DNA from 3 places in the Paeniglutamicibacter sp. ZC-3 genome. Region 1 is predicted to be linked to each of the others. Evidence: riboswitches for the same ligand, from Rfam matches in the RefSeq annotation. Region 1 holds a riboswitch; each other region holds the start of a gene.
The links. A riboswitch is a leader RNA that binds a small molecule or an ion and turns the genes downstream of it on or off. The one in region 1 is predicted to bind S-adenosylmethionine.
Positions count from the first base shown of each region.

Region 2: another riboswitch for S-adenosylmethionine. It lies ahead of OIU93_RS02680 (hypothetical protein); the one in region 1 lies ahead of OIU93_RS09445 (acyl-CoA dehydrogenase family protein).
Region 3: another riboswitch for S-adenosylmethionine. It lies ahead of OIU93_RS00715 (bifunctional o-acetylhomoserine/o-acetylserine sulfhydrylase); the one in region 1 lies ahead of OIU93_RS09445 (acyl-CoA dehydrogenase family protein).

Region 1 covers NZ_JAOYTG010000007.1:20,090-23,358, forward strand. Annotated here, with positions in the region: gene OIU93_RS09440 (ABC transporter ATP-binding protein) at 11-823, opposite strand; SAM riboswitch class I at 828-918, opposite strand; SAM riboswitch class I at 1,342-1,439, shown strand; gene OIU93_RS09445 (acyl-CoA dehydrogenase family protein) at 1,446-2,783, shown strand; gene OIU93_RS09450 (LLM class flavin-dependent oxidoreductase) at 2,866-3,269, shown strand, end outside.
Region 2 covers NZ_JAOYTG010000001.1:600,593-603,861, reverse strand. Annotated here, with positions in the region: gene OIU93_RS02685 (PDR/VanB family oxidoreductase) at 1-957, shown strand, start outside; gene OIU93_RS02680 (hypothetical protein) at 977-1,261, opposite strand; SAM riboswitch class IV at 1,284-1,416, opposite strand; gene OIU93_RS02675 (agmatine/peptidylarginine deiminase) at 1,526-2,554, opposite strand; gene OIU93_RS02670 (zinc-dependent alcohol dehydrogenase family protein) at 2,784-3,269, shown strand, end outside.
Region 3 covers NZ_JAOYTG010000001.1:154,935-158,203, reverse strand. Annotated here, with positions in the region: gene OIU93_RS00725 (CPBP family intramembrane glutamic endopeptidase) at 1-741, shown strand, start outside; gene OIU93_RS00720 (VOC family protein) at 950-1,594, opposite strand; SAM riboswitch class IV at 1,760-1,875, shown strand; gene OIU93_RS00715 (bifunctional o-acetylhomoserine/o-acetylserine sulfhydrylase) at 1,950-3,269, shown strand, end outside.

The DNA of each region.
Region 1 (3,269 bases):
GGGGCCGGTGCTAGTGGCGGTGCGCGTCAACGCCGAGCGACGCCAGCAGCGAGCTGCGCATTCGGGCCAGGGCTTCATCGCTGCGGTGGCGCGGACGTGCGCCGGGGACCGTGAGGACCTGGGTGACGGTGGCGGAGGTGGCGCCGTTCGGGCGACCCAACACCACGATGCGGTCGGCCAACTGGAGCGCCTCGTCGACGTCGTGGGTGACCAGCAAGACGGTCGTCGGGTAGGCGCCGTGGATGTCCAGCAGCAGGTCCTGCATTTTCAGGCGTGTAAGTGCATCCAGCGCGCCGAATGGTTCATCCAGCAGCAGGACTCCGGGGCGTCGGGCCAGTGCCCGTGCAAGCGAGGTGCGCTGGGCCATGCCGCCGGAAATTTCCCGCGGCCGTAAGGTGCTGTGGGCATCCAACTCGACGAGTTCCAGGAGTTCGGCTACGCGGGTGGCGCCAATGGAACGGTCCGTACCCTGGGGAAGCCCCAAAGCCACGTTCTTTTCAACGGATTGCCACGGCAGCAAGCGCGGTTCCTGGAAAGCCACGGCGCATCGGGCGTCCAGGCCGTTGACGGCGGTGCCGTCGATCAGGACCTGGCCCGTGGAGGGTCGGTCCAGTCCGGAGACCGAGCGAAGCAACGTGGACTTGCCGCAACCGCTAGGGCCAAGGATTGCCACGACTTCGCCGCCCGCGATCTCGAGGTCGACATCACCCAACACTTTGCGACCGTCGAAGCTGCGTCCAACGCCTTTGAACGTCACGCGAAGCGCCGGGTTGGAGCCGCGTGCCGGTAGGGAAAGCGTGGGGTGGTCAAGCGTGGAAGTCATGTTCTCTCCATCGTTCCTGGCGGTAGCACCGGCCTCGGTCGAGGTGGTTGCTGCGGCGTCATGGAGCCAGATCTCTCGGCCGCTCGGGATGGGTTGTTACCTTCATCAAAGTCGATCCGGCGTCATGGAGGCAAGCCGGCCGTAATGTGACGAAACGTTCGACAAGCCGGAAAGAATCGGCAATCCATCGAATGAAATTTGATGAAATAGGGAATTTTCATCTTCTTTCCACGAGCGCCAAAGTGCCGGCGGGGGACCGCCCTCCCGGCCCGCGTATCACGCGTCCAGCCGCGTGAACCCGCTGTCGGGCGGGCCGGCTGAACCTGGGGCCCCGGGTCGCCTGACCTCCGCGCCAAGGCTGGTGTCTCGTCGAAGAAATGGTTGTCGGATCGGCGTTGGGTCGCTACTGAGCCGATGCCGCGGCGGGCCAGGAAGCCCGCTGTGCCCTGTGACGCACGTGCCATTTGTGACGAACCGGGTTGTCTCCGCTTCGCCGGGGCGTGTAGAAATATGTCCAACAACCATCCAGAGCGGCCGAGAGATCTGGCTCCATGACGCCGCAGCAACCCCTTCCCCTTAATTGGGCGGTAGGTGCTCACGCCAGGACCGATGGAGAGAATTCATGGCTATCGATTCATTTGCACTAGCGCACGCCGTCGAGGCGGACCCGAACATCTTTGGCGCCGTCAACCTCGACGCATTCACCGGCGACACCCCCGCCCGACACCTGCTCAAACTCACGCCGGGCGTTCCACTGAACGGTCACTATGACGAGTTGGCTGCGATTTTCCGCCCGGTCTTCGCCAAGATCGCGGTCGGGGCCGGCGAGCGCGATGCCAACCGGACTCTCCCCTTTGAACCTGTCGGTTGGCTGAACCGGGTGCGATTCGGGGCATTGCGCATCCCGGTGGCAGCAGGTGGCTATGGGGCAAGCGTGTCCGACTTGTTCCGCCTCTTGATCGAACTCGCCGAGGCGGATTCACAGGTGGCGCACCTGTGGCGCTCACACATCGGCTTCGTCGAATCCGTGCTGTTGCTTGAGGACGATGCCTTGCGGCACCGTTGGATCGAGCGCATTGTTGCCGGCCAGATCGTCGGCAACGCCTACACCGAGCGCGGCGGGAACCGGTTGGGCACGCTCAACACGACCATTGCCAAGCAGGGCGAACGCTGGATCCTCAATGGCGAGAAATACTATTGCACCGGCACGATCTACGCCGATTGGGTCGCCGTCGCCGTGGCGCATCCGGCCCGCGCCGGCCGCCAGATCGCGGTGGTCTCCACGCAGCATTCCGGGGTCAAGATCTTTGACGACTGGGACGGATTCGGGCAGCAACTCACCGGCACCGGCTCGACCACGTTCGAGAACGTCCCGGTGGACACGATCCTGCCCGACGAACAGCAGGTCAACGACCCGGAATCCGCCATCTTCCAGCTGGTGCTCCTGGGGGTCCAAGCCGGAATCACGCGCGCGGTTCTCAATGACGTGCGCTCGTCGGTCCAGGCCCGCACTCGAAGCTTCAGCACCGGAACGGGCGTTCCGGTGCGCGAGGAACCCCAGGTGCTCCAATTGGTCGGCGAGATCTCGGGCACCGCGTTCGCCGTCGACTCCATCGTCCTGGCCGCCGTGGCGGAGATCGAGATCGCGCTTGCCGATGCCTCGCTGAGCCCGGCAGAGCGGTTTGCGGTGTGTGAACTCGCCGCGGATCGGGCGCAAGCCGTGGTCCAGCCGCTGGTTCTCTCGGCGGCGACCAAGCTTTTTGACGGACTGGGCGCCTCGGCAACCGCCAAGGGCTGCAACCTGGACCGGCACTGGCGCAACGCGCGCACCGTTGCCACCCACAACCCGGCGATCTACAAGGCGCGCATCATCGGCGACTACGAGGTCAATGGAACGGCACCCCAGCAGCTCAACGCCATCGGCGACGTGGGTGCAATACCGGCAACCGGCCTCCCCTAAAACCGCCAACCGCCACCGAACCAATGACTTGATCCGCGCACCATCGGATCCGCAAACTCCCACCACCTCGCGAAGGACAAACATGAGCCAGACACCCGCCCCCCGCCACATCCGTTTCAACGCCTTCGACATGAACTGCGTGGGGCACCAGTCCCCGGGTCTGTGGAAGCACCCCAAGGACCAGTCCGCCCGCTATAAGGACCTGTCCTACTGGACCGACCTGGCCAAGACCCTGGAAAAGGGCAAGTTCGACGGCATCTTCATCGCCGACGTGCTGGGCACCTACGACGTCTTCGGCGGCTCCAACGAGGTACCGCTGCGCGCCGGCACCCAGGTCCCGGTCAACGACCCCTTCATGCTGGTTTCGGCCATGGCCTCGGTGACCGAGAACCTCGGCTTCGGCGTCACCGCCGGGACGTCCTACGAGCACCCCTACCCCTTCGCCCGCCGCCTGGCGACCCTCGACCACCTGACCAAGGGCCGCGT
Region 2 (3,269 bases), on a different contig from region 1:
CAGACGAGCGAGGACGGGTTCTTCGTCGTGGACGTGGTGGACATCCGGCGGGAATCCGAATCGGTTCTCTCCCTGGGCATTGCCCGCCCGGACGGGCTCGCCCTGCCGGACTGGAGTCCGGGATCGCACATCGACGTCATGCTCCCCAACGGGCTGCTGCGCCAATACTCCCTGTGCTCCGCCCCCGGGGAGCCGCGCTGGCGGCTGGGGGTGTTGCGGGAGCCCGCCGGCCGCGGCGGATCCGCCTACATCCACGACCAACTGAAGCCCGGCGAGCAGCTGCGCGTCAGGAGCCCGCGCAACAATTTCGCGCTCGGGCCCGCACCCGAATACGTGTTCATCGCCGGGGGCATCGGCATCACGCCCATCCTGCCCATGCTGCGCGCGGCCGAGGCCTCCGGGGTGCCGTGGCGCCTTGTCTATCTGGGGCGCAGCCGCAGCTCCATGGCCTTCACCGGCGAACTGGCACAGTACGGCGAGAAGGTCCACGTGCACGCGGACGACGAATCCGGGCTCTATCCCCTGGGCGAGCTGCTCGGCGGCCCGGCGGCGGGATTCCACGCCTATGTGTGCGGCCCCGGCCCGCTGCTGGACTACATCGCCACGCTCACCACCGGTTGGCAGGACCCCGCACGGTTCCACTTTGAACGCTTTGTCGCCGACGCGGCCGCGAGCGCGCCTGCCGCGGGAGACCATGAATTCACCGTAGAGACGACCGAAGGCCTTCAGGTGCAGGTTCCGGTGGGCACCAGCATCCTCACCGCACTGGAAGAAGTCGGGGTGCAGGTGCTGAACTCCTGCCGGGAGGGCATCTGCGGGACCTGCGAGACCCCGGTGGTCGCGGGGGAGATCGACCACCGCGATTCGCTGCTCAGCGATCAGGAGCGGGAGGCCGGCGACACCATGATGATCTGCGTGTCGCGTTGCAAGGGCGGGCGCCTGGTGCTGGACATCTAGCACCAGGCCCGGCGGGGCGTCAGGCGCGCAGGCGGAAGAACGAGCTGCCGACCAGTTCGTGGGCCCCGGGCAGCAGGAGAACCAGCAGCTCGGGGTTGAACTGGACCTCGACGGGGCCGCGGCCGACCAATGCGGCCGAGAGCTTGTGCGGGGCCAGTGCCTCGAGCACCCACTCGTCGGGACCCGCGCCAATGTGCAGCAGGTCGGTGTCCGCGTCGAGGCGGAGCCAAGCAGTGATCCAGTCGCCGGTGAAGCGCGGAAGCGGGTTATCCGTGGGGGCGGAAGTCAGGGTGGGGCCGTACATGATGTGCACACGTCCTTGGGGTTCGTTGTCCTTGCCCTTTCGTGCGGGATGCGCGACAGGGCCGCTTCGTCATCCGAACCACCCACCGTGCAACTATGGGGTTGGCGTCTGTTTTAGTCGGAGCTATGCCTAGGCGGCAACCAGAACTCGTGAAGCTGATCCAACCCTACGGCGAAGCGGGGACACTTTGCCAGCGCGGGCGTGCGGGGAGCAACAAACGGTCATCTGTGACGGCGAGTGACCCTGCCTTCCCGAGAGGGGGGTTCATTTCACCGTCGGCATCGGCTCCTGCTGGGTGATGCAGTGGATGCCGCCGCCGCGGGCGAAGAGCTCGCGGGCATCAACGCCCACCACCTTGCGCCCCGGGTAGGCGTCGGCCAGGACGGCCAGGGCCTTTTCGTCGTTGGGGTCGTTGAAGGTGCAGGCCACCACCCCGTCGTTGACGACCAGGTGGTTGATGTAGCTGTAGTCCACGAACCCCTCGGTGTCGCGCAGCGTCGCAGGGGCAGGGACCTCGATCACGGTGAATTCGCGGCCCCTGGCGTCGGTGGCGCCGCGGAAGGACGCGGCGATTTCCCGGCTGGCCGCGTAGTCCGGGTGCTCGGGGTCCTCCTGCATGTGAACCAGCACGGTGCCGGGGGAGGGGATGGTCGCCACGATGTCCACATGTCCGCGGGTGCCGAATTCCTCGCTGTCGCGGGTCAGCCCGCGCGGGAGCCAATGTACCTTGGTGGCGCCCAGGGTGCGCGCGAACTCCTCCTCGACCTCGGCCTTGGTGATGCCGGGGTTGCGCCCGGGATCCAGCTGCACGGTCTCGGTGGCCAGCACCGTGCCCTGCCCGTCGACGTGGATGCCGCCGCCCTCGTTGACCAGGGTCGAGGCGATGCGGGGCGCGCCGGCCCACTCGGCCACGATGGCACCGATCTTCTCGTCCTTGTCCCAGGCAGCCCAGTCCTGGGCGCCCCAGCCGTTGAACACCCAGTCCACCGCGGCGAGCCCGCCGTGCTCGTCGGTAACGAAGGTCGGCCCGATGTCGCGCATCCAGGCGTCGTTGAGCTCGGCCGTGCGGACCTCGATGCGCTCATCGAGATAGCGTGCGGCAATTTCCACGTCGGCGGGGTCCACCACCATGACGACCGGGGCGAACCCGGCCACCGCGTGGGCGACGTTGGCCCAGGTCGAGCGAGCCGCGTGGGCCTCGGCCCCGGTGACGCCCAGCGTGTATCCCTCGTGGGGGAAGGCCATCCAGACGCGCTTCTGGGCCGAGGTCTCGGCGGGCATTGACCAACTCATGGTGTGTGCTCCTGCTTGGTAGGTGGTGCGCGATACGCCGGCGCCGGACAAGGTGCATGGGATGGCCATCACGCTAAATGAATATCGTTCATTTATTATGCTGGTTGACCGGAGCGTGCGCAAGGGGTGTGCGCCTCTCCGCGGGAAGCCAGCGCTGGTATCCGAGTAGCGGCAGCAGGCTGGGCATAGAGTGGAACCATTGCCGGCCCACCACTTTGCGGAGGAACACATGCGCGCCACCCTGATCCACGGACCGCGGGACATCCGCGTCGAAAACTGCCCCGAGCCGACATTGCTCGCCGACACCGACGCCATCGTGCGCGTCACCGCCTCGTGCGTCTGCGGCTCGGACCTCTGGCCCTATCGCGGGGTCAGCCAAACGCCCAGGCCCCGGCGCATCGGCCACGAGTTCATCGGCCGCATCGAGGCGGTCGGCGAAGGGGTTTCAACCCTGGCCGTGGGCGACTTCGTGGTGGCGCCCTGGGCCAATAGCTGCGGCGCCTGCCCTCCGTGCCGCGACGGCGTCCAGGTCGCTTGCGAACACCGGGCCCATTGGGGCGGGGTGGACGAGCACGGGCTGCCCGTGGACGGCGGGCAAGGCGAGATGGTGCGGGTGCCCAATGCCGAGGGCACGCTCGTCGCGGTCCCCGGGGTCACGGAGCCCGACCAAGCGCTGTCCAAGTCGCTGTTGGCGCTCTCGGACGTCATGGGCACC
Region 3 (3,269 bases), on a different contig from region 1:
CGCCGTGGACTGAAGATCGAGCTGCTTATTGTTCTGGGTTTGTCCCTCGGCCGATCGGGTATCTACGCCATCGTGAACCTCATCGACAAGATGACTCGGGCGCCCCTGGGCTCACAGACGACGTCGCTGAACAACTCATTGAACCAACGCCAGTACTTCGACCTGACTTACCAGCTGCTGGACATCTTTTTTGCCCTGGTGCCGGTGATGCTGGTGTTCTACCTGCTCTGGCGGATTCCCGGAGGAAATCCGTTTGGCAGGCTTGGCTTTGACCTGGTGCGGCCGGTACGCGACCTGGGGTGGGGAATCGGGTTGTTCCTGGTCATGGGCATCGGAACCCTTGGCGTCTATGCGGTGGGCCGTGCGCTCGGCTTGACCACGATCATCGTGCCGGCAGCATTGGACGATTATTGGTGGACTGTCCCGATTCTGGTCTTCTCCGCGATCCGCCACGGCATCCTGGAAGAAGTGATCGTCGTCGGGTACCTCTTTGAGCGCCTCGGGCGACTGGGCTGGGGCAAATGGCACATCATTTGCGTCAGTGCCGTGCTTCGGGGCAGCTACCACCTGTACCAAGGCGTTGGCCCGTTCATCGGGAACGTCGCCATGGGTGTGGTGTTCGGCTACGTGTATTCCAGGAAAGGCAGGGTCATGCCGCTGGTTATCGCCCACGCGTTCCTGGACGTTGCGGGATTCGTCGGTTATGCGCTGGTGGGTACAGCAATCGGGTTGGGATCCTAAAGCACGGTTTGATCACTTTTCGCCGATGACTGCCGGTTTCCGGCCGGATCGATAGTCTCGAGGAAATCGGGCCCACCGGCATCCCTCGCGCCTCGCTTGGCGTGGCGCCGTAACCGTCGGCGGAGCAGACAAGGAATTAATCAATGTGGGGGTGTCCGGATCACCTCCGGACACCCCCACGTTGCTAGTGCTTCCCATGACTGCTTTGTTACAGCGTGATGGGACCCGTGGGAGTTTCAAACGTTACCGAAAGGATTCCCGGCGTCCCGTTCGGCGCTTGCCAATCGACAACAACGTCGCCAACGGGCAACTGCTCGGGTTGTCCGAGCCAGTCGGCGACCCGTTCGCTGGAGCCGGCGATGCAGATTGAGGAAATTTTCCCCACAGGATCCAGTGCCTTCGAGGGGTGCAGATCCTCGGTGCCCTCATCCCAGCGAAGCATGTAGGGAACCTGCGGGTCCGCAATCAGGCCGTTGATGCCGATCTGGCGCCAGGTCAGTTCCCGTCCATCGGGGAATTTCCGGTTTCCCGGCACCGAGCCGCGGCCCAGGCGTGCCTCGGCAGGAGCCAAGTCGTCAACAGCGACGCACCACCCCATCCAGCCACCTCCGAGTTCGGAGCGGGCGCGAACGGCCTGGCCAAACGGTGCCTTGTCAGACGACGGGTGGTTGAGTACTTCGACAACTTCCAGGTACTGGTTGTTCTTCAGCGGGAAGATGACATTGCGCGTACCAAAACGTGGATGCACACCGCCCTTTACTGATTCGAGTCCAAGAACCGCGCCGATCCTAGCGGCAGTTGCCGCTAGACCGTCGGGTCCACAAGCGTAAGTTACATGGTCGAGCCTCATCATGTGCCCATCATGGCACTTTGTGATCTGGCTCTCGACTTAGGTTGACCTAACTTGCGTTTCAGTTGGTCGTTTTAAACGTCTGCGGCTAGTGCGATTGCCGCCAACTTGTCACAATTTGAGATGTGGTTGCGAACATGTGAAGCCCTGGGCCAGACTTATTGACAAGGTCATGAGTTTCAGCAGAAAGCCCCGGCTTGCTGAACGGCAACCCTCCGCCGCGGTGGGGTGCCCCGGGTGAAGACCAGGCCCCACGTCAAAACGACGTGGGACAAGCGCGGGAATGCCCCCAGCCAAGACACGGCCACCGCCGGAGTCGGCTTCGGGCATACCCCCTAGAATCCTTGAAGGGGAAGATATGTCTAACAACTGGTCCTTTGAAACCCGCCAGATCCACGTGGGACAGGAGCCCGACTCCGCAACCGGTGCACGAGCACTGCCCATCTACCAGACGTCGTCATTCGTGTTTCCGAGCGCCGAAAGCGCCGCTGCACGTTTTGCCCTGGCCGAGCTCGAGCCGATCTACACGCGTATCGGAAATCCCACGCAGGACGCCGTTGAGCAGCGGATTGCCAGCCTCGAAGGTGGAGTTGGCGCACTGCTGTTGGCCTCAGGACAAGCTGCCACCACCTATTCGATCCTGAACCTTGCCGAGGCCGGAGACCACATCGTGGCCAGCCCGAGCCTCTACGGCGGAACCCAAAACCTGTTCAAGCACTCGCTGCGCAAGCTGGGCATCGAAGTCACCTTTGTTTCGGACCCGGATGACCTGGAAGGCTGGCGATCAGCCGTCCAACCCAACACCAAGGCGTTCTTCGGCGAAGTGGTTTCCAACCCGCGCCAGGACGTGCTGGACATCGAAGCCGTTTCCGCCATTGCGCATGAGGCAGGTGTGCCGCTGATCGTTGACAACACCTTGGCCACGCCGTTCCTGATCCGCCCGATCGAGTGGGGAGCCGACATCGTGGTCCATTCCGCCACCAAGTACCTCGGTGGACACGGAACGGCAATCGCCGGTGTCATTGTTGACTCGGGCAATTTCGACTTTGCCGCCGACCCGCAGAAATTCCCCGGCTTCAACACCCCCGACGAGTCGTACAACGGCCTGGTCTTCGCCCGGGACCTCGGCGTCAACGGTGCACTAGGCGCCAACCTTGCCTACGTCCTCAAGGCACGCGTGCAACTGTTGCGCGACCTCGGGTCGGCAGTTTCCCCGTTCAATGCATTCCTGATTGCCCAGGGGCTGGAAACGCTGTCGCTGCGCATGGAGCGCCACGTCTCCAATGCCGTGGAAGTTGCACAATGGCTGGAGACACAACCACAGGTGCAGCGCGTCCACTACGCGGGGATCGAATCCAGCGCGTGGTTCGAGCGCGGGCGCAAGTATGGACCCAAGGGCATTGGCGCCATTGTTTCGTTCGAGATTTCCGGCGGGAGCGAAGCGGGCCAGGGCTTTGGCGATGCGCTGACGCTGCACTCCCATGTCGCCAACCTGGGCGACGTGCGTTCGCTGGTTATCCACCCGGCGTCGACGACCCACGCGCAACTCACCGAGGAGGAGCAGGTTGCCGCAGGCGTGTCCCCGGGACTTGTCCGCTTGAGCGTCGGCATTGAGAATATTGCCGACATCATCGGCGACCTGAAGGTTGGCTTCGAATCAGTGGCCACCTCTGCCGAT